DNA from 4 places in the Xylanibacillus composti genome. Region 1 is predicted to be linked to each of the others. Evidence: riboswitches for the same ligand, from Rfam matches in the RefSeq annotation. Region 1 holds a riboswitch; each other region holds the start of a gene.

Region 1 (7,405 bases):
AACGTGTTGAAATCAGCCAGAGGTTCTCGCAAATCATAACCGGCTACGTTCGTAATATCTTTCCCTAATGCGGTTAAGGCCAAAATCACTCTGTCATACTCCGTGTATTTCACACGATGAAGCTGCCCCGATTTTTCCGTCAAGGTCAGCTCCACGTTGGAGTAGTAGCGTTCGTAATATTCGGATGGAATCGGTTCTCCGGATCGGGCCAATCCCAGTACCGTCCATTCTCCACCAATGCTGCCTACCCCTGGTGCTGGTATAGTTTCCTGCATGAAAGCAGCCGTTTTCTCAATTTGCTGTTGGACCGCTTCCTGGATTCCGCTTTTCGTCCCTGCAGCTTCATTCTTACCGTCGTCGCGAGGCTTCTCCTGACTCGTTCTCTGCCCGCCCTCATAGTGATAGGCTCTCAAGGCCACGACAATCGCCATTTCTCTGGTAGCCTTCACTTTAGGGGTGAACTTCCGATCGGCATCGACCCGCATCATTTCCGCCTCGACCACGGTCTGCACGACAGATTGAGCCCATGATGAAACCTCATGCAAGTCGGCAATTTCCTCTTGCCCCCCGCCCGATTCAAGCTTTAAGGCCCGTTGAATCATGGCAGCCATTTCTTCGCGGCTGATTTCCCGGTGGGGGTAAAACGCTTGATCGTACCCTGACGCCAACCCTTCTCTGTAAGCCGCTTGAATATATGGGTAGAACCAGTCGTTCTCTTGAACATCCGCAAATGAAACAGTCTGGTCTCCGTCCAGCTCGTAACCAAATACCGATACCAGCATTTTCGTAAATTCCGCTCTGGTGACATTCGCCTTCGGATTGATTTTGCTGTTCGAGCCTTCGACGAACCGCAACTGCGTCGCTTCTTTCACCGCTTCGTACGCCCATGCGGAAATGAGGCCTGCATCCTCATATACATCTTCCAGCTGTATGTTTCCGGAATCGCTCGCATCAGTCGCATACAGGACAAAGGTTGTAAGGAAATTGGTTCTGAGAATCAGGTCATTGCCAGAGACATAGGCGAACACTTGCTTCTCGCGATCCCGGGTTGCCTGTCTTCCCCTGTCCTCGCTGCTGTACAGAGGAATCGGGACAAACACATGATTCTCCAGGTAGCCTGCTTGAAGTCCTGCTTTCCCGTTCAGCGTAAGGGTAATCAGGTTGTCGAAGAAGACAGCTTCCTCCGAATTCCCCATGACAAAGGCGTCCACGAACCGACCCTTCTGTTCAGACACAATGGCGTTCACTGCGCTTGTCAACGCTTCATCCTGCTGATCCAATTGTGTAAATACTTCTATCTTCGCGCTTTCGGAAGCAAGCTTGGTCCCTTTATCGATCACGAGCAACTTGCTTTCTTCCTGCACCTTCAAGTTGGGAAGGCTATCCTTCAGCACTTCCAAATCCAGGAGAACCTTGGCAGATCTCTGCTTAGGCAGCTTAATGGTGATAGAGTCGGCACTCTTCAAGTTGTTGGTGAGGCTTACTACATAATCTTCGCTTATATTCTCCGGCACTTCGATGACCGGATGCTGGCCTCCTGCTGCCGCTCCGCCATACATGCCAGGAAACCCGGGATTTTTGGGTTCCTCCCACTTGCTATTGTCTTCTCCCAGATCTTCTCCAAGATTAGTTGTATAACGCCACTGTACTACATCCCCATCTTTTAATTTATATTTGCTTGCTCCGTAACTTGGATAGACACCGTTGACATTATACATCCAGCCGCTTTCGCTGCCGTGGTCAAACTCGCCGTCACCCTCAATAGATTGGACATACACGCTGTCATATTGAGCAAAATACTCAAATTCATAGGCAATGCCGCGACGATCCATTTCTCTTTTTAGTACATCCCACACACTTTCACCGATATGGAATTCGACTCGTGTCGGATTTAACACATAACCCTTTTGAATAGTCAACTTGTCGATGGACAGGGTAACGTAGGCTTGGCTCGGTGGAATGACTCCGCCACCCGTACCACCGCCGGGACCGCCAGCAGAACCATCATCGGGATCGTCGCCAGAACCGTCGTCGGGTCCACCGCCAGATGGGCTTTGCGCGCTAGCCGAATAGACGATAAAGTCGGTGAAATGCTTGGTTTTTACGATTAAATGGTTTCCGCTGTCGTAGGCATATTCGGCCTTGCCGCTCCTCTCCCCGTCGGCGTCGCTTGCGAACTTCTCAATTAGTCTAAGCGTCCCATTCTCCATATAAGCCGCCGACTTGCCTTTTGCACCAAGGAAAGTAATGGTGACATAACGGTCAAACTGGATTCTTTCGTCGCCGCCCAGAGATATGATTTGTACAATCTCATCAAGCTTTTGGTCAGAGGGCAGCGATTGACTCAGCTTGTCTGTCACTGCGGCATTGGCATGTTTGAACGTTAATAATTCAAGTGCAGCAGGATCGCCGCTTGTAATGGCGGCCCCTTTCGGAATTTCGGCAGCGACGTCCCCTTTCTCGACCTTTATTCCGGGCAAGCTGCTGTTTTTCGGCAGATCAACGGTGACCTTGGAACGATGCGCTGCAGGTATTTTTATAGTGATGTCCTTGCCGCTGTCCCCCGCTGCAACCGGGATGTTCACATCCCGGCTGTCCGCCGGTACTTCAAGCACCGGCTTGTCCCCTGCCGGCAGCGGAAGCTCTTCCGGTTGTCCAACCTGCACATGGTAGATTAACGTATATGTCACATCGGATTTGTTGCCGGCCGCGTCGGTTGCTTCCACTCGAATCGTGTTGGTGCCGACAAGTAGAACTGCGTAATACGAGCCGTCTGTTCCTGTCAAGATCTCGCCGTTGAGCATAACGGTAGGTTGGATGACAGGATCCACATTATCCGTAACGCTCACCGTGAACAGCACTTCATTGCGGCTAAATACCTGCCCATCTTCTATTCCATGGATCAAAATCGTCGGAGCCGTTTCATCTTTTTCCTCCGGTTCTGATGGGACATCGGTCATGTCGTAAAGGCGGTTCTTCCCTTCGACAAATCGATCATAAGCAACAAGCGCATAAGTCCCCTGGTCGGTAGCCATGCCATCTACGGAGCCTGATTTCACGTGCTTGAAGCCGCCTTCCGGCACGGCAAACTCCATCAGCGCGTCTAGAGCAGATCGGCCATTCTTCCTAAACCTTGGATCCTTGTGCGGGTCTATCTTCAATCCAGTCAAGGCAACAATGACCTGAGCCACACTTTCGCTGCTCTGCGATCCCCAAGCCCCATATCCGCCGTCTTCCAGCTGTGCGCTTGACAACCAGGCAACCGCCCGGTCAATGGCTGCTCTGACTTCGCCATCTGTTTCATAGTAGGGAGTCAGCCCCTGGATGGCCATGGACGTGATGTCCGGGTCCGGAACCGATCCCCACAGCGCCCATCCGCCGGCATTCGCTCCGCCTTTGTTGACTTCCCGATCCAGAATATATTGAATGAGCTTCTCCCTAGTCGTTTGCTCGGCTACGCCTTCCAGCACAGGCACGTCAAAGTTTTGGGAATCCAGGGCGATCAGCGCGAAGATTGGCCCGTTGATGCCTTGCCTGATCACAAATTGGTAATCGGCCAGCGCTTCTTTAATATCATACCCGGCAACATTGCTGACATCTTTCCCGATCGCCACAAGCCCCAGCATTAATCTCGAATGCTCTGACCCTTTGTTGCGGTCGAGCTTGCCCGGGTGACTCGGATTGACCATCAATTGCTTGACGGCTTTCTCCACGTTCTCATAATAAAGGTCATAATATCCTTCCGGCACGGGATAATTCGCCCTGGCCAATGAGAGAATCGACCATTCGCCCCCTCCTGTGCCAAAGGTAGGGTTACGGACTGTTTGGACAAGGTAAGCCAGATTTTTGTTCAGTTGTTCTTTCGGTGCAGCCGCTTGCGGGTCGCCTTCCTCCTCGGGATAGCTTATCGCAACCGTGTAAAGAGTTGCCCCCGAAGAACTGTTCATGCTCGGCCACAGCGGATCGCCCACACCAATGATAATTTGGCTGCCTTCTGCAACAGGAATCGCTTCGGTCCGCTTATAGCCGGATGACGAAGCATCATAGGCATCCAAATAGACTCTAACTTGATAGTTCTTATTGGCTGCTGTTGGGGTTACCACAATTTCAGTGATCCCCTCATGGATATGTAGCGTATAAGTTGATTGTTCTCCGGAAAATTGCGGGGAAAGCTCGCCCGAATCAAAGAACAGCGATTTTAACGAAGTGTCCTGGTTATAAAAGGAGCCGCCAAGGTCCTCCCCATAGCCGTTAGTTGTATATAGGATGCTGATGATATCGCCATCTTCAATGCTCGTGGCACTGAAGCCCGCATTCGTAAACCAGTCATTCAGCGTGCCCATCCAACCGGACATAGGGCCTCCGTCGAATGCCGCCAAACCATGAATGTTTGATATATAGCCGGCAGCTACTCCTTCGGCGGCGATGTTGTTTTCAGCCAATGCTGTTTCCACAGCATCCATCATAGTAGCGCCGGCATGAATGTCCACCGGATACTGGTCCAGCAAGGTCCCTTCCCATGGCGCGCCGTCTGCGACCAAATATGTGCCATTCTCAATCGTCACATAGACCGTTCCGGCTTGCTCAATCTCCAGAGCCTCTGCCGTGAACAGATCGAATTCATCGAGATGTCCGGGGTCCTCCCCATAAACTTGTTCAGCTACAGTGGCTGCCTCATCTTGACTGAAAGACTCTGAATCGAGCTGTTCAGCTGCATGGACAGGATTTCCGCCAGCCTCGTATCCGCCCTCATCCGCATAGCTGGCCAAGCCATAAAACATATTCATGATTAACGCTAAAATTAAAACTATGGACCCTATTCTATAAAATGCTTTGAAATCGTTTGACATTGTTTTTTTGTCCTCCTGAATGATGAAAATTCACAAATCTTACGTGCAAAATAAAAACACCTCTTAACATAAGTTAAGAGGCATGAGAAAAATATGAAATCCGAAATCTCGCATTTTCCATTCATTCACCTCTCCATCGTCCGTAGAGTTACTTGGTGTAGGCAACAGGCAGGTCTTCTGGCTCAAGCATCATCATTCTTGCCGCCTTCCCAGTTTCCCAGTGGCATATGGCAAGAACTCCTCTTTTACAGTGGCGGGACCGCGTGGGAATTGCACCCACTTCCCTATTATCCAAGCACAACTCGATGATCGAATCATGCTCGGCACCTGTTCCAACGCTATTCAATTCTAGAACTATAAACTACTATAGCTTACTTTCCCGTTCCTGTCATTTCAATTCGAGCTATAGATTGATTCCCCAATCCAGATGAGCGCATGGGAAACCGAATGATCGATAATATTCCACCATCGACTTGCAGATCGTAAAAATAAAGTCCGGCTTCGACGTCTCGATGATGGCCATAACTATGGAATCCGTATACAGTGGGTCTTCAACAGACCAATAGATGTGCGGCAGACGGAATTGATCCACGCATTCGCGCAACCACTCTTGAATATATAAGGCCTGCTCATTTCCCCAGCCATTCGTAATGAAAGATCGCTGAATAGCCTAGATTTTCGAGGCTCTCTTTTCTCTAATTCCCTTATTAAGAAATCTTCCTATTTGATTCATCCGGATTTTTTCGACCGATTCTGCATGCTTGTCATGCGAAATCACCCTTAATAAAAAACTGGTCAAGCAACAGAAAAGTCGCCTGACCAGTTAACCAAAGTTCAGTTTATGGTATCTGTCTAACCCTGCATCTCAACAAACCTTCCTCAACTACATTTGCTGTATCCGCAGTTGGTGCAGTTTTTGCAGCCTTCGCTGTTAATGAGCGAGGCGCCGCCGCAGGAAGGACACAGGTCCAGCGATTGGCGAATGGTCGCATCGCCAGTATGCTCCGGCGCTTCTGCCGCCGGGGCGGGCGTTCCGTGATCCGCATTTCCTTCGTAATGCGCATAGCCGGAGGAGGCGCTGCCTGCTTCCAGGCGCTCCAAGTGAATTTCCAGCGACTTGGCAAGCGCGTCGGCGATCGATTCCACGCGGTTCGGGCCGAAGCCGATCGCGCCGGAGCCGCCGATACCCTTCAAGTGCTTGATAAGCAACCGTTCCTTCTGGCCATGGTCGCCATAGCGCAGGAACAGGGAGCACACCCGTCCGAGCGCCTCGGACATAGCGAACACGTCGGAGCCGGCCTTGCCCACGTTCAAGAAGATTTCGGACGGAATGCCGTCCAGATCGTTGATCGTAATATATGCTACACCCAGCGGGGTGTTGTACTTGTATGTCGAGCCGGACAGCACTTGCGGACGACGCTTGTACTGGCGGTCGAAAATTTGCTCTGTCTTGCTGTCGATATCCACCTTCAACGATTCACTGATCTGATCGAACGCCTTGACATCAGCATTCACAGCTGTTCCCTGATCGGCTTCAGCCTTTGCTGCCGGCTGCGCGGCTTCTTCCTTCTTCTCTTCTTTCTTGTCCGTATGGAGCACCTGCTGGTCGCGGCTGCCGTCACGGTAGATGGTTACGCCCTTGCAGCCAAGATCGAAGGCCAGCTCATACAGCTTCTTCGTCTCCTCGACCGTGAAGTCCGCCGGACAGTTCGCCGTCTTCGAGATCGAGCTGTCTACCCAGCGCTGGATCGCAGCTTGCGCACGAATATGATCCTCCGCCTTCAGATCCATAGCGGTTACGTAGTAGTCCGGAAGCGGCTCGTCCGGATGCTGATCCTTCCATTCCTGGGCGATCGGCACGAGCTGCTTGTCGAAGCCGAGACGGCTCTGGCGATAATATTCAAAGGCAAAGTACGGTTCAATGCCGGTCGAGGTGCCGACCATCGTACCCGTGCTGCCTGTCGGCGCCTGGGTAATGACGGTGACATTGCGAATGCCGTTCTTCTTGATCGCCGCTCCCACCTCTGGGAACTCGCTGACCATGTTCTTCATGAACCCGCTCTGCAGGAACTTGTCCTTCACGAATTTCGGGAAAGCACCCTTCTCTGCTGCAATCTCCGACGAAGCGAGATAGGCTTCCTTCGCCATAAAGCCATACAGCTTATCCAGGAATTCCATTGATTCCGGGCTGCCATAGCGAATTTTCAGGCGGATCATAAGCTCGGCCAAGCCCATCGAACCAAGGCCTACGCGGCGTTCATTCTGCTGATTCGCCCGATTTTCCTCGAAGTGATAAGGTGTCTTGTCGATGACATTGTCCAGGAAGCGGACGGAATAGCGTACCGTCTTGCCAAGCTCTTCCCAAGCAACATCGTCTTTTTCTTCATCGTAAAACTTCGACAGGTTCACTGCGGACAGGTTGCATACGCCCCACGCTGGCAAGCCCTGCTCGCCGCACGGATTCGTGCATATAATCGGATTGAAGTACCAGCTGTTCGACATCTCATTGTAGTACTCCATGAACACGACGCCCGGCTCCGCCGATTTCCATGCGG
Region 2 (7,405 bases), on a different contig from region 1:
GCTTCCCCATATAGACGACGGGATGCGGCATGCGACGGGGGTCTCCTAACAGCAAGTCGAGCACGGCCGCTCCCCCCAGCAGCGATAGAACAGTAAGAATGGCGCCGGCTAACGGCCCTGCTTCGTCAAAGACAGAGGCACCTATATAATAACCGTACAAGCTGTCTGCTCCTTTCTCTATTGTCTGCTTATGGCGTATAGTAGCTGCCATAGCAGCTTGTAACGATCACGAGCCCGGCTGCGAGCAGGGTGATCGTATAAAAGCTCACCGCCTGGTCTTCTCTAACGCCATGCGCGTAGCTCTGTAAACGGCGCGGCCAAGCAATTTGCCAATGACCGTTCCCGATCCTGCATAGGGAGTAGGCTCGCCCAGCTGTGTAGCCGCTATCAGCAGACTATCTGTGGAGGTCCCTGTTGCCATCGACTGTGAGCGGGGATCGCGCACATTCATATCGTGCAGGGCTTTCACTTTCGCCTCGGTTACAGTCAAGGCCGCATTGACCAGCGCGCCGTCTGTCAGATGTGCATCTGCGAATACCATCGTATTGATGGTGCCGGGAATGATGAACGGTTCAGGCGCGAGATCACTCGAAATGTCGACCGCATTTCCGGCTCCTGCCGTTACTACGGCCATTACCTGGTAAGGACCCGCTTCGTCTTCGACGACGGCCATATGCTTCAAGTGCACAGCCGTCATCATGCCCACGGCCTGCTCGAAGGGAATGTCCAGCTCCTCCATCCAATGGCGAATATCTGCAAGCGGATCCTTGCAGCTGTAATGCTTGTCCACATGAAAATTGCAAAAGTGCCGAATCCACTGCAGTCCTTCGCCGTTCACCCCGTTGGAAATCGTGCGCAGCGGATGATCGAACGCGATATGAATCAGCCGTTCATTCTGTTCCAGCCGGAACGATTCTCGGAATGGAGCGCGCTTCGGTTCCCTGTCATCCGGCTTCGGCGTCATGAACCATTGAGGCTTGGGGATCAGCGGATGGTATTGGGCAATAGCGCGAACGCCGTACACGCGTCCGATGGAAGCGCCATCCCGCAGCACGCTGACATCCCCCTGCTCGACAATTTTTCCTTCCCGCAGCAGCGCTACCTGATCCGCGTAAAGCGCCGCGACGTTCAAATCATGCAGAATAGCCACAACAGTCAAGCTGTCCCTGCGCTGCTTCTCTCTTAGCAAATCAAGCATTTCGTAAGTGTGACGCACGTCCAGATGATTCGTCGGCTCGTCCAGCAGAAGCAGGGTCGGCTCCTGGGCCAACGCCTTGGCTAGCAGCACGCGCTGCTTCTCTCCGCCGCTCAGCTCACGGAAAGAGCGAAAACGGTAATGCAGCACATTCGTTGTGCGCATCGCTTCTTCCACCGCTTCTATATCTTGGCGGCTTGCTGTTTTCAACAGCCCTTTTTGATGCGGATACCGGCCCAGCATGACGATCTCTTCTACTGTAAAATCGAAGGCAACCTGCTCTTCCTGCGCCAGAACAGCGATCAGTCTTGCCCGTTCTACCGAGGAATAGCTCTGAAGCGGAGCGCCGTTCAGCTCAATGTCACCGGCAGACGCCTTCAAAACGCCCGTCATCAGCTTGAACAGCGTGGATTTCCCGCTGCCGTTCGGCCCGAGGAGCGCGAAGAACGTGCCTTTCTCCACTTGCAGCGATATATCCTGTACAATCGGTCGGTCCTTGTCGTAGCCGCCGCTCAGACGCTGAAGCCGAATCATCCTCGCCCCCTCCTTCCTGCCTGCTGTCTAATTAACAAAAATGCAAAGACCGGAGCGCCAATCAAAGCCGTGATTACGCCGATAGGCAGTTCTCTCGGCGCTATTATGGTTCGTGCCAGCAAGTCGGCCAGAACCAGATAGGCCCCCCCAATGAGCATGGACAAGGGCAGCACGTGGCGATGATCGGGGCCTGTTACAAGACGTACAAGGTGGGGGATTACCAGCCCGACAAAGCCGATTGCCCCGGATACCGCGACAGAAGCGCCTGTCAGCAACGACGCGCCCAACAGAATCATCACTTTTTTTCTTCTGACACTGACACCCAAGTGCTCCGCGGACGCTTCGCCGAGGGCCAGGGCGTTTAATTCCCGCACATGCATAAGCAGCAAGAGCGCACCGATTATGGAAAAGGGAAGCAGGAGTTGCGCATAGCTCCACCCTCGCATGCCTACATTGCCCATAAGCCAATATAAAATTTGGCTCATGTCCTCACGCTGGCTCAGCGCGATAATCAAGGACACAATCGCACTCATGAAGGAAGTCATGATGACGCCTGATAAAATTATGGTTTCTACTGCAAAATTGCGACTGGACAAATGAGTCATGCCGAAAACAAGCACCAAGGCAACGAAACCGCCCAAGATCGCCATAACGGGAAGTGAGAACGAGCCCAATCCCCATAAAGTAAATTGAAAGAACAAGACCAATACCGCACCCAATGAAGCGCCCGATGAAACGCCGATAATATAGGGATCCGCCAATGGGTTGCGCAGCAGTCCCTGAAAGGCAGCGCCGGCCAGGGACAAGGAAGCGCCGATCAGCAAACCTAGCACAACGCGCGGTGCGCGAATATTCCAGATTATTAATTCTTGGCTAACCGGGATCTCGCTCATCCACGTCCAGCGAAGCACATGCTTGGCCAATATGGCCATAACCGTTTCGGCCGGAACCGTCACGCTGCTTGCCAACAGACCAAGAAGGGACGCGCCAATAGCGGTCCCTCCTGCGAATGCATACCAAAGCCATACTTTTCTCTTCATCATTGCCGAATTCCTCACGGTATGAAGATGTCCGGGTAGACGAATCTCGCCAGCTCTTCAACACCGTCTATTAGCCGCGGACCGGGTCGTGTCACAGTATCGCTGTCAACATCGTACACCTGCTGGTTGGCGACGGCCGGCACCTCAGCCCACCCCTCTCTGGCATATACCCCTTCGGACGGATTCTCTACATAGTATCCATACGTAGTTATGATGACATCCGGCATGAGGGAGACGATCTCCTCTTCCGTCATTTTCACCCAGCCAGTCTGATCGCCTGCCACATTCGCCGCATTAATGGCCTCGATCATCTCATGCATAAACGTCTCTTTGCCAGTAGTAAAAATGTCCGGCGCCGGCGATACCTCAATCCAAACGCGCTTCGGTGTTTCCACGGCTTCCGCCTTCGACTTGACCTCTGCCAATCGCTCCTGCATGTCCGCGATAATCGCTTCTGCCTTGTCCAACGTGCCAGTTGCCTTGCCGAACATGCGCATAGTCTCATAGGCATCCTCGAAGGATTTCGCTTCACCGGCTACAACAACATCAATGCCTGCTTGCCGGAACGTATTCAATACGTCGGCATGTGTCTTGAAATGATATTGCGATACCAGCGCCATGTCTGGCTGCAGCTCGATGATTCGCTCCACATTCATGGCCTGGCCGCCTAGTTTTTCCTTCTCTTGGGCCGCTGCCGGATAATTACAGAAATTGGATACTCCGATAATCTTGTCCCCAAGGCCGAGCGCGAACGCGATCTCGGTATTGCTTGAAAGCAGGGACACAATCGTTTGCGGTTCTTCCTCGATCGTAATTTCTTCACCGCTGCCGTCTACAAGCACCGCAGGAAACGCGGCTTCGTTCTCCTCGCTTCCAGAGGCGCTCTCTATACCAGCCGGAGGTTCAATCACAGTGGCTTCGTTCGAACCATTGCCCTCATTGCTTTCGTTTGCGCCGCAGCCAGCCATCAGTCCGACGGCCAGCATGAGTAGAAGCACACTAACTCCCCATTTTGTCCAATGCCTCTTCATGTCCATCCACCCTTTGCCGAAATTTCCACACAAAAAACGCCTATCCAGGCTGGAAAGGCGTCGCTCGACAATTACGATAACTGCAGACAAGCTCAGAGCAGGAACGGCCGATTTCATCCGTTTGATCGAACCTTGTAGGCTCGAAGCTTGTCCACATCATTTCGAAATTGAGAAGCGCCTCTCCTCGAAGGCCGCTTATCTAAGACAAGCAGGCAGGTCTACTGACTTCGCGCTTCTTCGCTGGACATCTCCCTTCCCATACATACGTACAGTGGATTGCCGGATGCTGCTCCACGCTTACAGTGGCGGGACCGTGCCGGATTTGCACCGGCTTCCCTTTTCACTCTGAACCTTTACATTCAGAGAACCATGCTTGTCAAATATTCGTTTTTTGTGCATGCCTTATTATAGGCAATCCCTTCCTAGATGTAAATAGCAGAATCAGGAGGGAGAACTCGCACCGGAAATACCGGCGCTCTCGAAGGTCGCCATCTCCGCCAGCATGCGCACAGCCGATTCCAACAGCGGATAAGCAACCGCCGCGCCGCTTCCTTCTCCCAGCCTTAGCTGCAAATCAAGCAGCGGCTCCAGCCCAAGCCATTCCAGCACCGCTTCATGCCCTGGTTCCTGCGACCGGTGACCGGCTATGAGATAGCCGCGTACACCGCTTGCCAGCTTGACAGCCAGTACCGCAGCAACCCCGCATATAAACCCGTCCAGCAGAACAGGTTTGCGGCGGGCCGCTGCCGCCAGGATCGCGCCAGTCATCGCGGCGATCTCCAGCCCGCCAATCTTGCTGATGATATCAAGCGCATCGGCGGGGTCGGGTTTTCGGGCCTCGAGCGCTCGCTGGATCAGCGCAGCCTTGCGCTTTCTCGCATCAGGATTTAGCCCCGTTCCTGCTCCGGTCAGCTCCTCCGTCGAACGACCAGTGATGACCGCCGCTATGGCAGTGCTGCTCGTCGTATTGCCGATCCCCATCTCCCCGGGTATGATGCATTCGGCTCCCTCTTCGATTAGCCGGGCTGCACTTTCTATTCCTGCCGCAATGGCCTCCACCGCCTCTTGGCGGCTCATGGCATCCTCACGCGCGAAATTGCCTGTCCCTTCGCGAACCTTGCGCTGCCTTACCCCCTCAACCTCCGACAGGTCCGCCGCTGTGCCGACATCCGTAATGTCCAGCTTGGCGCCGATTTGCCGGGCAAACACATTGATCGCTGCCCCGCCCGCCGCGAAATTGCGAACCATCTGGCCCGTCACTTCTTGAGGAAATGCAGATACGCCTTCTGCCACAATCCCGTGGTCTCCCGCAAACACGGCAATGCCGGGCGGGAAAATTCGCGGCAAGGGCTGACCGGTTATTTCAGCCAGTTGAATAACGAGCGTTTCCAATCGTCCCAAACTGCCGGGGGGCTTCGTCAATCGCTCCAGCCTTTGCTTGGCCAACTCGCCGCTGGCCTGATCGAGATCGCCGATCTTCGCACAAATCTGCTCCAATGACATACTTGCATGCTCCATATACGTTCAACTCTCCTTACACCCAATTTATCCATTTGAGGCCGCATCCGTTAAAATTCGTTCTATTCTTTCCATGTCCAATTGCTGCTCCAGCACATCGGCAAGCCGATCATAGGCTTCTTCCCGGAGAAGCTCCGAATTCGGCCGATCCTTTAGCGGCGCCAATCCTTTCCTTGCCCGGATGCCGTTAAGCCAAGCCGCGCGAAACGCATCATTATGAAACACGCCATGGACATAAGTGCCCATAAGTTTACGGTGCTCGTCCAGCATGCCGTCCCGAACCTCTTCCGATGAACCCATTCTAGTCAAGACAGAGAAGGGCTGCCCTTGCTCATAGTGCGTCCAGCCGTGATGAATCTCATACCCATGGATGACATATTTCTCTCGGGCGAACTGTGCGGCACCCTCCACGCGTACGGTAACTTTCTCCCGCCGCCATACTGTATCCATGGGGAACCAGCCGAAGCCTATCCGGCTCCCCTCCGGCGATTCGACCCGCTCCTCATCCTGCACAGACCGGCCCATCATTTGGAACCCTCCGCAAATACCGACAATCCACGGTTCCTGTATTGCCCTGCTGCGTTCCACCGCGGCAAACAGGCCGGACTCCTGCAAAAACCGCAAGTCGCCAAGCGTATTCTTGCTACCCGGCAACACAATGGCATCCGGATCGCCAAGCTGGGACGCCGTCTCAACGAGCCGAACATGGCAATCCGGCTCTTCCATCAGCGGGTCCAAGTCCGTAAAGTTTGAAATAGAAGGCAAGCGAATGACCGCTATTTGTATGGGTTTATCGAAATTCGGCGATCGGCTGTATTGCGCAAGCGCCATGGAATCCTCTGACTCAATATGAAGTCCTTCGACATATGGAACCACGCCAAGCACCGGCTTGCCGGTATAGTGCTCCAGCCATTCCAAACCCGGCTCCAGCAGCCGAAGGTCCCCCCGAAATTTATTGATGATAAAGCCGGCTATCCGCTCCCTGTCCTCCGGCTCCAGCAGCTGAAGCGTACCGACCAAACTCGCAAACACACCGCCGCGGTCAATATCTCCGACGAGCAGAACAGGAGCCCGAGCCATTCTTGCGATTCGCATGTTGACAAGTTCACGGTCATTCAAGTTGATCTCGGCCGGCGAGCCTGCTCCCTCTATCACGATGCGCTCGAACTGTGAGGCCAGTCTCTCATAAGCTTCTGTCACGATGCGCAGCCCTTCCTCGAAAAACTGTTCGCGGTATTCGCCTGCACGCATGTTGGCCAGCGGTCGGCCATGGACGACGATCTGCGATTGCATGCTGCCGCTTGGCTTAATTAGAATCGGGTTCATATCCGTGGTCGCCTCGATCCCTGCCGCTTCAGCCTGCACGCCCTGCGCACGGCCAATTTCCTTCCCGTCTGCCGTAATATATGAATTCAATGCCATGTTCTGGGACTTGAATGGCGCCGTACGCACCCCTCTTCTCGCAAAGACTCGGCACAATCCAGCTACCAGCACACTCTTCCCTGCATCAGAATGCGTGCCCTGAATCATGATCGGCAGCGCCATGCGCTTTCCGCTGTTCCCCTTCATGAACGTTTCATCCCCTCTAAAATTCCAACCCCCGAATAGCCTGAACGCCTTCCTCATAATAATGCTTCTCTGGTTCAATGACCGAAACCAAGTCAGAAGCTGCCTTCACGTCCTCATGCGCTTGGCGCCCTGTCAGAACGAGATGCACGTGCGACGGACGATTTCTTATCGTCTGCAGCACCTCTTCCAGAGAAAGCACATCATCTATCGGGAACCGGTCAATGGCAAGCGCGTTGTGGATCTCGTCCCAGATCACCACATCATACTCCCCGCTCATCGCGGTCTGTTTCGCTTCCGCCCAAGCACTTTGCAGAGCTTGTCGATGCTCCTCCGGTGTTTTCAGCCAGGTAAATCCAACCCCCATCGGCAGCACTTCGATCCCCAGCTTGGCCAGTGCCAGCTTCTCTCCGTAAGTGCGTTCCGGCGATTTGATAAATTGAATCATGCGCACCTTCATGCCGCGGCCGGCAGCTCGTACTGCGATTCCGACTGCAGCAGTTGTCTTTCCCTTCCCGTTA
Region 3 (7,405 bases), on a different contig from region 1:
CAGGGGCACACGGAGACGGTGTGGCAGCTGCTTCATAAGCACAGGGTGCCGACGTTCTTTTTCCTCAACAAGACCGATCGTACAGGTGCAGACATGGAAAAGGCGCTGGCAGACATACGCACGCATTTGACACCGGATGTCTGCCTGATTACCGGACAATTCGAGGAGGGACGCATAGGCGACTCATTGCTGGAGCAGTTGGCTGAGCGGGATGAGCGTCTTCTGGAATCCTATCTGGAAGGCGCTGCGGATTACATGCTCGGACTGCAGGCGATGCAGGGCATGGTCAATGCGCATCGTCTGTTTCCCTGCGCATGCGGATCTGCTCTGCAGGATGTGGGCATTACGGATTTTTTGGATCAGCTCCACCTGCTGGCAGACACCAAGTATGATGAGCAGGCCCCGTTCGGCGGCCGGGTGTATAAAATTCGCCATGACGAGAACGGCAATCGGCTGACGTTCACCAAGGCGATAAGCGGGAAGCTGAGGCTGCGGGATGAGCTTTGTTATGGGTATGAAGAGGACCGTGTTTGTGAAAAGGTGACGCAACTTCGGCTCTATAACGGCAGCAAATATCAGGCGATCGATGAAGTTCGGGCCGGGGCCTTGTTCGCTGTTGCCGGATTGTCTGGTGCCGCTGTTGGACAGGGCTTGGGTGTGTATCAGGAAAAAGCGGAATTCGAGATGGTCCCGACCATGCAGGCTAAGGTGATCTTCGATCCCCCATGGAACGTGAAGGAGGTGCTTCAAGCCTTTCGCATACTCGATGCGGAGGATCCTTCGCTTGCGGTTGTATGGGAAGAAACCGTGCAGGAAATCCATATCCACGTGATGGGATTGATTCAGCTGGAAGTGCTGCAGCAGCTTGTACAGGAACGGTTTGGCATAAACGTGCGATTTGGTGCGCCTGAAATTTTGTACAAGGAGACGATTCTGAGCACCGTCAACGGATACGGCCATTTCGAACCGCTCAAGCATTATGCCGAGGTGCACCTGCGGCTGGAACCGGGGGAGCGCGGCAGCGGTCTTGTGTTCGAGAATGCGTGTCATGCCGATGATCTGAGTGTCGGCAACCAGAACCTTGTAAGAACGCATCTGTTCGAGCGGGACCACCATGGCTTGCTGACCGGTTCGCCGCTTACCGATGTGAAGGTGACTCTGTTGACCGGCCGTGCCCACAACAAGCACACGCATGGCGGGGATTTCCGCGAAGCTACGTTTCGTGCGCTCAGACAAGGCTTGGAGAAGGCGGATAATATCTTGCTCGAGCCATACTATCAATTCAAGATCAAGGTTGAGCTGGACCATTTGGGCAGGGTTTTGTCCGACATTCAACAGGCAGCCGGACAATTCGACCCGCCGGAGACCGTGGGCAATCAAGCGGTCATTACCGGACGAGCCCCCGTGGCCACGATGATGCAGTATGCCGCAGAGCTTGCGGCGATCACGCACGGCAAAGGCGCATTTCATGCGACGTTCGGCGGCTACGACCGCTGCCATAATGAACAAGAGGTGATCGAACGCAAGGGTTACCGCAAGGACGCCGATCCGCTGTACACCTCATCCTCCATTTTCTGCGCGAAGGGAGTCGGGTACACAGTGCCCTGGGATGAAGCGGAGGCCAAGATGCATTTGCTATAATGCGCTGGGCCGCCTGGATGCAAGGGGCGCATGGGACGCAAGGGGCGCAAGGGGCGCATGGATGCCGCATGGACGCAAGGGATGCATGGGACACAAGGGCCGCAAAGGCCGCAAAGGCCGCAGGGCGGTGCTTCGTCCATCACTTATTGTCGTGTCGGGCAGCTTCTCGGCAAGCTGTCAGCAGATCATTGGCGGCTGCCGGACTGCAAATGGGTATAGAAGGAGCGGGGAATAAGCCTGCCAGAGTGGGCAAGCCGCGTATACTTGACCATATTAGTAGCAGTATCATAAATGAATGGTAGCAACTTCACTAATTCGCTGGCATGGGGCAGGGATACAGGCGAATTATTACCCAATTACCATTAACTATTACGCTCGTATCTATTATTAATAGTAATTGGGTAATAAACTGACGAAATCGGCTTATATTTGCTTAATTTTATGTATTCGCTACCATTAATTATTGGTAGAGGTATCATTCCTGACCATGATCCGCCCTCGCATGGGATTGGCATCGCCATATGCAACGAGCAAGGGTAAGGCGCGTCCTACATGATAGCGGCAGGCGGGAGTAAGAGCGCACTTCGTTTGACGCTTCCTGCGTGTTATGCCTATAATGGTTGCAACTTCCCATTGTATACAATGGATAGAATCAACATCCGATTAGCAGCCTGGAATGGTACATGCACTTCACGTATGTTTTGCATGAACCAAGCACGAACTTCCAGCATGCAAACATGCGCAGTCGGAGCCAAGAGCATACTTCCCAAAACTGGGTATCCAAACTGGAGTTAGGCGTAGCGTTCTTGTCCCAAGCCTCCAAACTGGACTTAGGCTTAGCGTTCTTGTCTCAAGCCTAGCTTCCGTTGCCGATGCTGCTCTAAGTAAGCGCACGCCATGCGACTCACGCCTCCAGGCCCTGGGTGCAGGATCAGCGACTATTCGATGCTTCGCGGACACTCGGAACCTGTCACAGATGCAGGCAGTGCACTTAGGCGCAAGGCAAGGTAAGGGAAGCACAATATCAGGTGGTTCGGATTTGGGAATGCGGAGACTAGAGCGGTGAAGGGTGATGGGCTTGTGTCGCGAGTAGCAAACAGCGGGTATTTGGAACGCAAGGTGTATAACGAGGTGAAGGAACTCATTATCAATGGAGAGCTGAAGCCGGGCGACCTGATTATCCAGGATCAGATTGCCCGCCGGATCGGGGTTAGCCGGACACCGCTGCGCCGGGCGCTGGCTCAATTGGAGAGAGACTATTTGCTCGAGTCAACGCCGCAAGGGCTGGTTGTCCGCCGGATTTCGAGCGGGCTGCTAATCTCCGTGTGGGAAGTGAGAGCGGCGTTGGAGGGCTTGGCGTGCCGACTCTCGGCGCAAATGATGGACGAAGCTACGCTTGTCTATTTGCGGACGCTAATCACATCGGCCTATAAGAAGTGGAAAGAACATGGCGAGCTGGAGGCATACCGCAAGGCCGATGTGGACTTCCATACGCGGTTGGTGCAAGCGAGCTGCAATCCAATTCTGCATCAAAATTTCACGCAGACGCAAGTGTTTGCCTTGGCTTTCAGCAAGGGAATTATTCGTTCTCCCGAGGAAACATATCCGGAGCATCTGGCCATTCTGGACGCACTCGAAGAGCGGAATGAGGAACAGGCAGAGAAGCTGATGATTGAGCACCTCCGCAAAGCCATTCCGACTATCCGACAATCCGGTTGGTCGGATGGATAGGCCTGACCCCGGCAGACACCGCGGTACCAATGCTCACCCTGACAGCGGAAGCAACATGCTTGGCAACAGGGAGGTGAAGTCCCCGAGCAAGAGCTCGTATGAGTATGGGACGCAACCTCCCCCCTAGGCGCCCACCATTGTATACAATGTATCCAATCGCAGCCTGTTTGCGCGGCAGGCCGCATCCAGGCATGCTTGGCAAGCAGCGCCAATGCAAGAAGCAATACGCACACACCTTCCATTACAGAAAGGCGGAATTCACATGGGAAACACACAACTCAGCATCAGCGGCGAGAAATTTCTGATCAACGGCAGGCTCACCTATTCCGAGCTGCCGAACAGTCCGGCCTCCACGCATGGGCTTCTTATGAACGCCCGTTTCATCCAGGGGGTGTTCGATGATCGGGCACAGCAGGAGCGGTTCGCGCGATTCGGACGCAAGACGTTTGATCCGGATCTGCACACAGACGAGCTGATTGCGGCTCTGCCGGAATGGTACGCGCACGGCTTGCGGGCAATCACAGTTGGCCTGCAGGGGGGAGGCCCCGTATTCACGATTGAGGACTGGTCCTCGATCGACAACAATCCGTACAGCGCAGACGGCCTTTCCTTCGACCCGGCGTATGAAGCCCGGCTGCATCGGCTGCTGAAGGCGGCCGACGAGATCGGCATGGTCGTGATTGTCAGTTTGTTCTATCAGGCGCAGATTCATCGGCTGCGAGACGGGGAGGCCGTACGGAACGCGATCAAGACCGCCTGCGGCATCCTGAAGAAGGGCGGATATACGAACGTAATCATTGAGGTGGCGAATGAATATGAGATCGCCGGCTTCCTCGCCTATCCGATCATCAGCTCGCATCAGGGGATGGCGTATTTAATCGAACTGGCCAGGGAAAGCTCGGGCGGCATGCCGACAGGCTCCAGCCTGATGGGCGGCGCGACGAATGAAGAAGTGGCGCGAGCCAGCGATGTCATCCTGATTCACGCCAATAATTGCACGCGTCAGGAATACTACAATATGATCCAAAAGGTGAGAGGCTGGCAGATGAACAAGCCCATTGTGTGCAATGAAGATTCACCGTGCATCGGCATGATGGAAGTCGCCTACAAGACCGCTACGTCCTGGGGATATTACAATAATCTGACCAAGCAGGAGCCGCCTGCCGATTGGGGCATTACCGAGGGAGAGGACACGTTCTTCGCCCGGCGGATGGCTGCCGGACTGGGCATTGAGCTGCCTCCGCTCGAAGAGGAGGAACAATTTGTGCTGCAGGGCTTTGAGCCGCATATGACCGTGGACAACAAGCGCTGGATTCGCCTCGCCAGTCTCTACCCGGAACGGATCGATTATGTGGAGTTTTTCCGCAATGGCGAGCTGGTGGACCTGGCTTTCAACGAGCCGTTCATGATTCGCAATCAGACGACCTGGATTCAGGACGCCTGGGTCATGACAGAGGAAGACAAGGAATGGAAGGCGGTCGTGCATTTGACAGATGGCCGCAGCATAGAGAAGAAAGTTACCCTGTCTTAACCGCTAGATTTGGCTATGACGTTCCCTTCGCTTCCGCTAGTTTTTTCATTGACAAATACAAGTTCTTGATATAGATTGTTAATTACCAACTATATATAGTATGTACAGGTGTTTTTTCATTCGATCGAATGAAAAGCTTAATAGGGAAGTCCGGTGCGAATCCGGCGCGGTCCCGCCACTGTATAAGCGGAGTGTTCGTTCAACATGCCACTGGCTGCGAAGCAAGCTGGGAAGGGGAACGGACATGTTGATGCCCAAGCCAGGAGACCTGCCTGTCCATGTTAGACACGACCCTGCGGTGAACAGGAAGGTGTCCGCTTTGTCCTTTTTGTGTGGCTTGTGACATGGTTTGCCCGCAATTGGCGCATTCGGCCCTTCTGTTGGCCGTATGCGCCTTTTTTGATGGCTTCCGTCAGCATGCGAGTGCTGGCGGCACAAAGAAACATGACGGGTCGGCATACATAAGCTCCTTGGCTGACGAAGCACGCGCCAAGAGCAGTCGTTGGGGTCAAGGGAGAACGAGCACCAGGATGCGAGAGGAACGAAAGGGGACAAACTGCGATGTTGATTGCTTATGATTCGAGGACTGGCAACGTGCGCCGGTTCATTGCAAAGCTGAATATGCCCGCTGTTCAGATCGATGATCAACTGTCATTGGACGAGCCCTTTGTGCTGGTGACCTATACGACCGGCTTCGGCCAAGTTCCGGACAAGGTCGATGCTTTTTTGAAGCGCAACTATCGTCGCATGCGCGGAGTGTCGGCAAGCGGCAACCGCAATTGGGGTGATCGGTTCGCGGCCAGCGCGGATCGCATTGCAGAGCTGTACGGAGTTCCTGTCGTCAGCAAGTTCGAGCTTTCCGGAACCCGCCAGGATGTGGATCAGTTTAGACAAGGAGTGAGCAGCATTGCGGCATATTGAACTGAACAATCGAATCATGCAGCGTGATCCAAATGGATTTTTCCAGCTGGACAAAGACCGCGAGGCCGTAGAAGTGTACATGGAAGAGGTGCGCAGCAAGAGCCTTTCGTTCCCGAACACGGCGGCCAAGATGAAATATATGATCGAGAACAATTACTATGAAAATGTCTATGAATACTATTCGCCGGAGGAAGTCGAGGACATCTACGCTTTGGCGCACAGCTATCCGTTCCAGTTTGCCTCCTATATGGCGGCCTCCAAGTTTTATAACGATTACGCGATGAGAAGCAACGACCGCGCCTACTACCTGGAGCACTTTCCGGACAGGGTTGCGATCGTTGCCCTCCATCTAGCCCGCGGGAATGCAGCCATTGCCCGGGAGCTCGTCTCCTCCATGATGGAACAGCGGCTGCAGCCGGCTACGCCGACTTTCCTGAATGCCGGCAAAAGCCGACGCGGCGAGATGGTGTCCTGCTTCTTATTGGAGATGGACGATTCGCTGAACTCGATCAACTATGTGCTGGGCACATGCATGCAGCTTTCCAAGATCGGCGGCGGGGTAGCCGTCAATCTGTCGAAGCTGCGCGGGCGCGGCGAGCCGATCAAGGAAGTTGAGGGCGCGGCGAAAGGCATCATGCCGGTGCTGAAGCTGATGGAGGATGCTTTCTCCTATGCGGATCAGATGGGGCAGCGCAAAGGCTCGGGTGCGGCCTACTATAACATTTTCGGCTGGGACGTCGTGGAATTCCTGGACAGCAAGAAGATTAATGCGGATGAGAAGATTCGCCTGAAGACGCTGTCGATCGGGCTGATCGTGCCGGACAAATTTTATAAGCTTGCGGAAGAGAACAAACCGCTTCATGTATTTGCGCCTTATTCCATTTACAAAGCTTATGGCATACATATGGACGATATGGATATGGACGAGATGTACGATCAGCTGCTGGCGGATGACCGGGTGCGCAAGAAGGCTGTCATGAGCGCGCGCGACATGCTTACCAAAATCGCCGCCGTCCAGCTGGAATCCGGTTACCCCTACATCATGAACAAGAGCAATGCGAATAAGGCTCATGCCCTGCGCAGCTTGGGCGCCATCAAGATGTCGAACCTGTGCACGGAAATTTTCCAGCTGCAGGAGACGTCCGAGATCGGCGATTACGGACAAGCGGATGTAATCCGTCGGGACATCAGCTGCAATCTGGCGTCCCTCAACATTGCCAATGTCATGGAGCGTCGCAAGGTGAGAGAGTCGGTGCATGAAGGCATGCTCGCCTTGACAGCGGTCAGCGACATGACAGAGGTCGCCAACGCGCCGGGCGTCGTCAAGGCCAATCGGGAGCTGCACTCTGTCGGGCTCGGCGCGATGAATCTGCATGGGTATTTGGCGAAGAACAAGATTGCTTATGACAGCGAAGAAGCGAAGGACTTCGCTCGCACCTTTTTTATGATGATGAACTTTTACTCGCTGGAAAAAAGCATGGACATTGCCCGTGAGCGCGGTGTGACTTTTGCAGGCTTCGAGCAGTCGGATTATGCGAATGGCACATACTTCGCCCGCTATGAGCAGAACGATTACCGTCC
Region 4 (7,405 bases), on a different contig from region 1:
CGACAACGTATTACCCGATGCCGTATTTGAGCGCGGACAACTTTTTCTACTACAAATCGGCGTACCAGATGGACCCGTTCAAGATGCTCGATTTGATTGCAGAAATTCAGGCGCATATCGATCAAGGCGTGTCCACCATCCTGCATGTCAACAGCGATATTTCGACCCGGCAGTTGGCCCGCTATTATATTTACGCCGCGAAAAAAGGCTTGAAGTCACTTTATTACACGCGGACGAACCATCTGTCCGTCGAGGAATGCGTCAGCTGTTCCGTCTAGGCAGCCGATGAATAGGGGGATGTGCGACGATGAAAGCAGTGAACTGGAATCGGCCGGACGATGATTTCAGTCTGACCTTCTGGAACCAAAATATTATGCAGTTCTGGACAGAAGAGGAAATACCGCTGTCTGATGACAAGATGGCGTGGCTGTCCTTGAGCGAAGCGCAGCAAGAGCTGTACATCAAGGTGCTTGGCGGTCTGACCTTGCTGGATACCGTGCAGGGCGGCGTCGGCATGCCGAAGATTCTGGAGCATGTGGACGGACTGCAGCGCAAGGCCGTGCTCGGCTTCATGGGCATGATGGAGCAGATTCATGCCAAATCCTACAGCAGCATCTTTACCACCTTGGTATCCAACGAAGAGATTGATCGGGTGTTCCGTTGGGTGGAGGAAAACCGGCATTTGCAAGTGAAAGCAGAGACGATTGCTCAATACTATAGCGCCATCCATACGAAGAAGGATCTCTACTTAGCGATGGCGGCTTCTGTCCTGCTGGAAAGCTACCTGTTCTACAGCGGATTCTTCTATCCGTTGTACTTGGCGGGACAAGGCAAGATGACAAGCAGCGGTGAAATCATCAACCTCATTCTGCGGGACGAGAGCATTCACGGTCTTTATGTCGGGGTGTTGGCCCAGGAGGTGTATGCGGAGCTGGACGAGGACGAGCAAGCCTCTGCGGATGAAACGCTGCTCGGGCTGCTGCGTTACCTGCACAGCAATGAAGAGCAATATACGGAGGAGCTGTATGCGGCTGTCGGCTTGACTGACGAGGTGAAGGCCTTCCTCCGCTATAATGCCAACAAGGCGCTGAGCAATCTTGGGCGGGAGCCGATGTTCCCGGATGAGGAGATCAACCCGATTGTGCAAAACGGCATCAGCACGCATACCCGCCAGCATGACTTTTTTTCCACCAAGGGCAACGGTTACGTGCGAACGATCCATGTGGAGCCATTGAAGGACGAAGATTTTCAATTCGACTTGTAAGGCGGTCTGCCGCGGCTTTTTCCACATCGCAACAGCGGCACACAACGGAATACCAGCGCAAACAGGTGCTGGCTGGAACTAGCGAGTGTTCAGCCAGCTTAATAGGGAAGTTCGGTGCAAATCCGACGCGGTCCCGCCACTGTGACAGAGGAGTCGCAGCTTCATGCCACTGGTTACGGAAGTAACCGGGAAGGCAGCTGCCGATGAAGACACTGCAAGCCAGGAGACCTGCCTGTTTGGACAACACTGCTAGACCAATGCCGCAGCCGAGTGCCGGTATTGGTATGGCCCTGCGCAAGACGGGGAGCGAACTCGCTCCCTGCCCTGCCGCAGGCGGTTTACCTACGGGAGATAGGGAGGTGTTAGACGGCAACCCACATAACAGATGAATGGGCGTCTTTCCCCTGCTTGACTACGGGGATAGACGTCTTTTTTTGTTGATTCAAGTTACGCTGAGGCAGCTTAGCGGCCAAATGCGGACAGCGGGAGCGGATGGCGAATGCATCCGCTTCAGGTATCGCAGGGAGTTGGGCGACGATATTGGACAATTCCCAATCCAAAGCAAACAGGAGGCAGATAGACTATGGGGGAAACGGTGACAATTGGCAATTTGGGCTACCCGAGGATAGGAAGCCAGCGTGAATGGAAGAAGGCGCTGGAGGCGTATTGGGCAGGCAAGCTGGAGGAAACGGATTTTTTGCAGGAAATGGCGCGCATTCGGCTGGAGCAGCTCGAGCTGCAGAAGGACAAGGGAGTTGAGCTGATTCCCGTCAACGACTTTACCTTCTACGACCACATGCTGGATATGGCAGTCATGTTTGGCATTGTGCCGGAACGATTTGCTTATAAAGGAGGACAGGTGTCTCTTGACACGTACTTCGCCATGGCGCGCGGCAGCAAGCAAGCCGCTGCTTGTGAGATGACGAAGTGGTTCAATACGAACTACCACTACATCGTGCCGGAAATTGGCGGCCAGTCGCCAGCGCTGACCGAGAACAAGCCTCTGGCCGCTTACCGATTCGCAAAGCAGCACGCAGGCATTGCCGGCAAGCCGGTTATTGTAGGGCTGTACACCTTTTTGAAGCTGTCCAAAGGCTTCCAGCAAGCGGAGCTTGGGCAGAAGGTCGGGCAGTTCCTTCCCGTATACTTGCAAATGCTAAAGGAACTGGAGCAGGAAGGCGTGAACTGGGTGCAAATCGATGAGCCCGTGCTTGTTACAGACGTGAGTGACGAGGACATGGAGCAGGTAGAGCGCATTTATCGGGCCATTGCACAAGAGGTGCCGGGATTGCACGTGATGCTGCAAACATACTTTGAGGGCGTGGACCGATTTGAACAGGTGGTGCAGCTTCCCGTTCATGGCATTGGACTTGATTTCGTGCACGACCGTGAGACCAATCTGCAAGCGATCGCCCGATACGGCTTCCCGCGGGACAAGCGGCTTGGCGTAGGGCTCATTGATGGGCGCAGCATATGGCGTGCGGATCTGGACAGCAAGCTTAGGCTGGTGGAAACGCTGGCGCAGTCTGTTCCTTACGAGCAGATGATCCTTCAGCCTTCCTGCAGTCTGATGCACGTGCCTGTATCTACAGAGCCGGAAGAGAAGCTGGACCCGGTGATCCGCAAGGCGCTGGCTTTCGCCAATGAAAAGCTGGATGAGCTGAAGCTGCTGGCCAGAGCGATTCGGAACAGCGCTGAGGCGGCAGGGGAACTTGAGGCTAGCCGCCAGCACCTCGACCGGTTCCGGTCGCTGCCCCAGCGCAACCGTCAGGATGTGGTCAGCCGGCAGACAGAGTGGGCGAAGCTGCAGGACAAGCGCAGTCTGGTCTTCGCGGAGCGTTTTCCCCTGCAGCAGGAGAAGTGGGGCCTGCCGGTTCTGCCGACCACGACGATTGGAAGCTTTCCGCAGACACCGGAGGTGCGGCAGGCGCGGCTGCGTTGGCGGAGAAACGAGTGGGATCAGAGCCAGTACGAGTCATTCTTGCAGGAGCAAATTGCCTCGTGCATTCGGCTTCAGGAGGAGCTCGGTCTGGACGTGCTGGTTCATGGCGAATTTGAGCGGACAGATATGGTGGAGTTTTTCGGAGAGAAGTTGGATGGCTTCATATTCACGCAGAACGGATGGGTACAGTCTTACGGCTCGCGTTGCGTAAAGCCGCCGGTGATCTATGGTGATGTCGCTTTTCGGGAGCCGATGACCGTGAAGGAAAGCGTCTACGCACAATCGCTCACTTCCCAGCCAGTGAAGGGAATGCTGACAGGTCCGATCACCATTTTGTGCTGGTCATTCGTGCGCGATGACAGGAGTCGGGAGCAAGTGGCGAATCAGATTGCGCTGGCGCTGCGCCAGGAGGTAGAGGCGCTCGAAGCGGCGGGCATCGAGATGATTCAGGTGGATGAGCCGGCGCTGCGGGAGGGATTCCCGCTGAAGGAGCGAGATCGCGAGTCGTATCTGGACTGGGCAACCCGGGCATTCCGCATCGCTACCTCTAGCGTCAAGGATACCACGCAAATTCACACGCATATGTGCTACTGCGAATTCCATGATATTTTGCACGCGATCCTCGCACTTGATGCGGATGTCATTTCTATTGAGACGTCCCGCAGTCATGGGGAATTGATTGCGAAGCTGGAAGGGGAAGGCTACGACCACGGCATAGGCCTTGGGGTTTATGACATTCACAGCCCGCGCGTGCCAAGCACAGCAGAAATGATGGATATTATTGAACGGGCGCTGCAAGTGCTGGACCCGGCATTGTTCTGGGTGAATCCGGATTGCGGCTTAAAAACAAGAGGATTGGAGGAAACAAAGGCAGCGCTTGCGAATATGGTGGCGGCTGCCCGGGAAGCCAGAAGGAAATGGCTATTGGCGTCAGGATAGAGCGGACAGGCAGAGGTCTCCCGATACGCATGAGTGTATCGGGACGACGCTGCTTTTTTATTCAATGCATCGAAGGCGCGTCGGAACCGCCGGGGAAGGTGCAGGAGCCGTTCAGAATCGGTTTAGAAAGCGTTGTTATAGTGATCAGAAAGTCCTAGTTCTAGGCGGGAAAGGAAGGAGGCTGTAGCCTAAACAACAAGCTGAATATACACGGCGAATATTGCCAATCTGGCCGGATGTGCCTGCCCGCCATTGGGCGCCGAAGGACAGTCATGAAGCATCGCAGGACCATGAGATTAAGTCGAGCAAATAGATTACAGGCATGCACCAAGAGGCCTCCATGGTCGCCCAGGCGATTGCGGAGGCCTTTTCTCTGAAAAATAGAGATAGGCATGCAGAGGAATATCGGTTATACTTCAAAGATTCAGACGACATAGAGAGGGAACTATGGAGAAGCGAAATGTAGTCAATATGCTGCTGGCTATGATGATGGTGGTCTTTCCTATATTCGGCTTCATTTACATTCATCAAGACCACGTAAGGCAGCCCCAAGCGCAAAGCGGCTGGATGGACTTAAGAAGTTCGCAGTTGCATGCTGGAACAGTACGACTCGATGGGGAGTGGGAGTTTTACAGCGGCCAGCTGTTGATGCCGGAAGATTTCGAACCAGCCCCGGACAGCGGTCGGGCAGCACCAGCCAACGGGATGCTGGTGACCGTGCCTGGAGCCTGGAATCGTTATCTAAATGAGGCTGGCGAAGGAACCGGGTACGGGACATTTCGGCTGAGGGTTATGCTTCCTGAGGCGAAAGAAGCTGTATACGGCGTTCATACGACGAATATCCGCATGGCCAATCGGATTTTTGTCAACGGCCATGAGGCGGGCTCCAGCGGTATGCCGGACACAGAACCGAACGGCAAGCTTCAGGGCAACATTCCCTACACGGGCTTTGTTCCGATAAACGACGATTACGCGGAAATCATCGTACAGGTGTCCAACTACATATACAGTACGGGCGGCATGATCGGTACGCTTCAGTTCGGGGAAGCGAAGGCGATTCAGAACAGCAGAGAAAGGGCTGTATACGCTGATGTGCTGACCGTAGCCAGCCTGGTCATCCCGGCAGGCTACTTCCTTGCGCTATACCGGCTTCGGAGAGAAGAACGATCGCTCCTGTTTTTGGGGATGTTCAGTTTTGGGGCAGTTATATATGTATTGACCCATGGAGAGAAGCTCATCGATCTCCTGATTCCTTCCTTGGATTACGGCTTGGTCATCCGCATGCAGTGGATTTCCTCGGCGCTGATCTATTATTTTTTGTTGCGCTACATTGATTTGGCCTTGCCGGGGGCGGTACATAGGCCGGTGCTCCTCCTTGTCCGGCTGTCGACCGTGGCATTCATTGGAATCGGAATTGCGGTGCCGACGCTCACATTCTCTAGCTGGGAAGGAATGGTGATCACCTGCGGCCTGCTGGTAATCGGGTATGTGATCATGCGCATGCTGCCTCGTCTGGGAACCCGCCAAAGTCATGTCTTTCTTACATCGGTCAGCGTACTGAGCATCATCGTTATCATTGTGCTTCATATGATGAGCTTGCTGGGCAGGCCCCAATTCGCGGCGCTCATTCCCTTCGAAATGTTTTTCTTCGTAGCAGCGCAGGCGCTACTGCACGCGAAGCGCTTCGCAGAAACCACGAAGGAATCGGAGGAGCTGTCGCAGCGTCTGCTCACATTGGACGGACTTAAAGATGAGTTTCTTGCCAAGACTTCCCACGAGCTTCGAACGCCTCTGCACGGCATTATCAATATGGCTTACTCCTTGCAGCAGGGGGCGGCCGGACCGGTATCGGCAGCGCAGGCAGCGCAATTGTCCCTGGTGGCCTCTACAGGCAGGCGGTTGGCGTTGTTGGTTGAGGATATTCTTGATTTCTCCAAGCTTAAGCATGGGGAGCTCATCCTGCATCGGCAAGCTGTGCATTTGCCGTCGGTTGCCCAGTCCGTGGTGGATGTAGTGGCGCTGCTGCAGACGAGGAAGGAGGTCCGTTTGGTTCAGGATTGGCCGAACGGGCTGCCCTTGGTGCAGGCGGACGAAAATCGGCTCCGGCAGATTTTGTTCAATCTGCTCGGGAATGCCGTGAAATTCACAGAACGAGGAACGATTCACCTGCAGGCGGAGCACGAGGGAGCGTTCGTCCGCGTCTCCGTGACCGATACTGGCATCGGCATTGCGCGCGATAAGCAGGAGCAGATTTTTCAGGCCTATGACCAGAGCGGTTCGAGCGGTGCAGGACTCCGCGAATATGAGGGTACAGGTCTGGGGCTCAGCATTGCCAAGCAGCTCGTCGAGTTGAACGGCGGGAAGATTTGGGTGGAGTCCGAGCTGGGCAAGGGCGCTGCCTTTCATTTCACAATACCGGTAGCGGCAGCGGAGCCTGTCGAAGCCGAGGAAGCGGTTATGGAGAAGGCGCCTTTGCTTGCCGACGATACGGGGGCAGCCCCGTTCATCGCCAATCCCCCGAAGGAAGAACGGGAAGGAGAGCCAGCGCATGTGCTTCTTGTCGACGATGATCCGGTCAATGTACAGGTGCTGGTCAATTTGCTTTCTCTGGACGGCATCCGCACTACAGCGACTGCCAGTGCCGAAGAAGCGTGGCTGGCACTCTCGGAAGCCGGTCCTTCGCTTGATTTGGTCATCGCCGATTGGATGATGCCGGATGTGTCGGGACTTGCTCTTTGCGAGAGGATTAGAGAACGTTTCTCCTTGTCAGAGCTCCCCGTACTGCTGCTGACGGCGAAGAACCGTCCTGCGGATATACAGACCGCGTTCCATGCCGGCGTCAATGACTATTTGAGCAAGCCGGTCGATGCGGATGAGCTGCGGGCGCGCGTCAAGACCTTATTGGACATGCGTCGGTCCGCACAAGCTTCGCTGCGGTCGCAAATGGCATTCCTGCAAGCGCAGATCAAGCCGCATTTTCTTTACAATGCTCTGAATACCATCATTTCGTTCTGTCCGGTTCATCCGGACAAGGCCATGGAGCTGCTTGTGGATCTCAGCCGGTTTTTGCGCAGCAGCTTTGCCTTCCACAATACGGACCAACTGATTCGGCTGGAAAAGGAAATGGAGCTGGTGGAAGCATACTTGTCCCTGGAAAAAGCGAGGTTCGAAGAACGGCTTGATTTCGAGCTGGAGGTGGGCAGCAGCCAGTGGGTTCTGATCCCGCCGCTTTCCATTCAGCCGATCGTGAAGAATGCCAT

Evidence for each region. Region 1 has a riboswitch for cobalamin ahead of XYCOK13_RS16830 (S-layer homology domain-containing protein). Riboswitches for the same ligand answer to the same signal wherever they lie in the genome.
Region 2: another riboswitch for cobalamin. It lies ahead of XYCOK13_RS02725 (ABC transporter substrate-binding protein); the one in region 1 lies ahead of XYCOK13_RS16830 (S-layer homology domain-containing protein).
Region 3: another riboswitch for cobalamin. It lies ahead of nrdI (class Ib ribonucleoside-diphosphate reductase assembly flavoprotein NrdI); the one in region 1 lies ahead of XYCOK13_RS16830 (S-layer homology domain-containing protein).
Region 4: another riboswitch for cobalamin. It lies ahead of metE (5-methyltetrahydropteroyltriglutamate--homocysteine S-methyltransferase); the one in region 1 lies ahead of XYCOK13_RS16830 (S-layer homology domain-containing protein).

What each region holds. Positions count from the first base shown of each region.
Region 1 is NZ_BOVK01000051.1:71,994-79,398, forward strand. It holds gene XYCOK13_RS16830 (S-layer homology domain-containing protein) at 1-4,787, opposite strand, end outside; cobalamin riboswitch at 5,001-5,195, opposite strand; gene XYCOK13_RS22445 (DUF3880 domain-containing protein) at 5,254-5,517, opposite strand; gene XYCOK13_RS16835 (adenosylcobalamin-dependent ribonucleoside-diphosphate reductase) at 5,730-7,405, opposite strand, start outside.
Region 2 is NZ_BOVK01000006.1:191,411-198,815, reverse strand. It holds gene cbiB (adenosylcobinamide-phosphate synthase CbiB) at 1-160, opposite strand, end outside; gene XYCOK13_RS02735 (adenosylcobinamide amidohydrolase) at 266-1,729, opposite strand; gene XYCOK13_RS02730 (FecCD family ABC transporter permease) at 1,726-2,772, opposite strand; gene XYCOK13_RS02725 (ABC transporter substrate-binding protein) at 2,784-3,800, opposite strand; cobalamin riboswitch at 3,995-4,188, opposite strand; gene cobT (nicotinate-nucleotide--dimethylbenzimidazole phosphoribosyltransferase) at 4,242-5,318, opposite strand; gene XYCOK13_RS02715 (cobyric acid synthase) at 5,346-6,887, opposite strand; gene XYCOK13_RS02710 (cob(I)yrinic acid a,c-diamide adenosyltransferase) at 6,904-7,405, opposite strand, start outside.
Region 3 is NZ_BOVK01000018.1:49,412-56,816, forward strand. It holds gene XYCOK13_RS07910 (GTP-binding protein) at 1-1,641, shown strand, start outside; gene XYCOK13_RS07915 (hypothetical protein) at 1,672-1,860, shown strand; gene XYCOK13_RS07920 (GntR family transcriptional regulator) at 2,722-3,372, shown strand; gene XYCOK13_RS07925 (hypothetical protein) at 3,635-4,903, shown strand; cobalamin riboswitch at 4,993-5,193, shown strand; gene nrdI (class Ib ribonucleoside-diphosphate reductase assembly flavoprotein NrdI) at 5,465-5,824, shown strand; gene nrdE (class 1b ribonucleoside-diphosphate reductase subunit alpha) at 5,811-7,405, shown strand, end outside.
Region 4 is NZ_BOVK01000018.1:57,029-64,433, forward strand. It holds gene nrdE (class 1b ribonucleoside-diphosphate reductase subunit alpha) at 1-278, shown strand, start outside; gene nrdF (class 1b ribonucleoside-diphosphate reductase subunit beta) at 308-1,264, shown strand; cobalamin riboswitch at 1,311-1,514, shown strand; gene metE (5-methyltetrahydropteroyltriglutamate--homocysteine S-methyltransferase) at 1,848-4,145, shown strand; gene XYCOK13_RS07950 (hybrid sensor histidine kinase/response regulator) at 4,593-7,405, shown strand, end outside.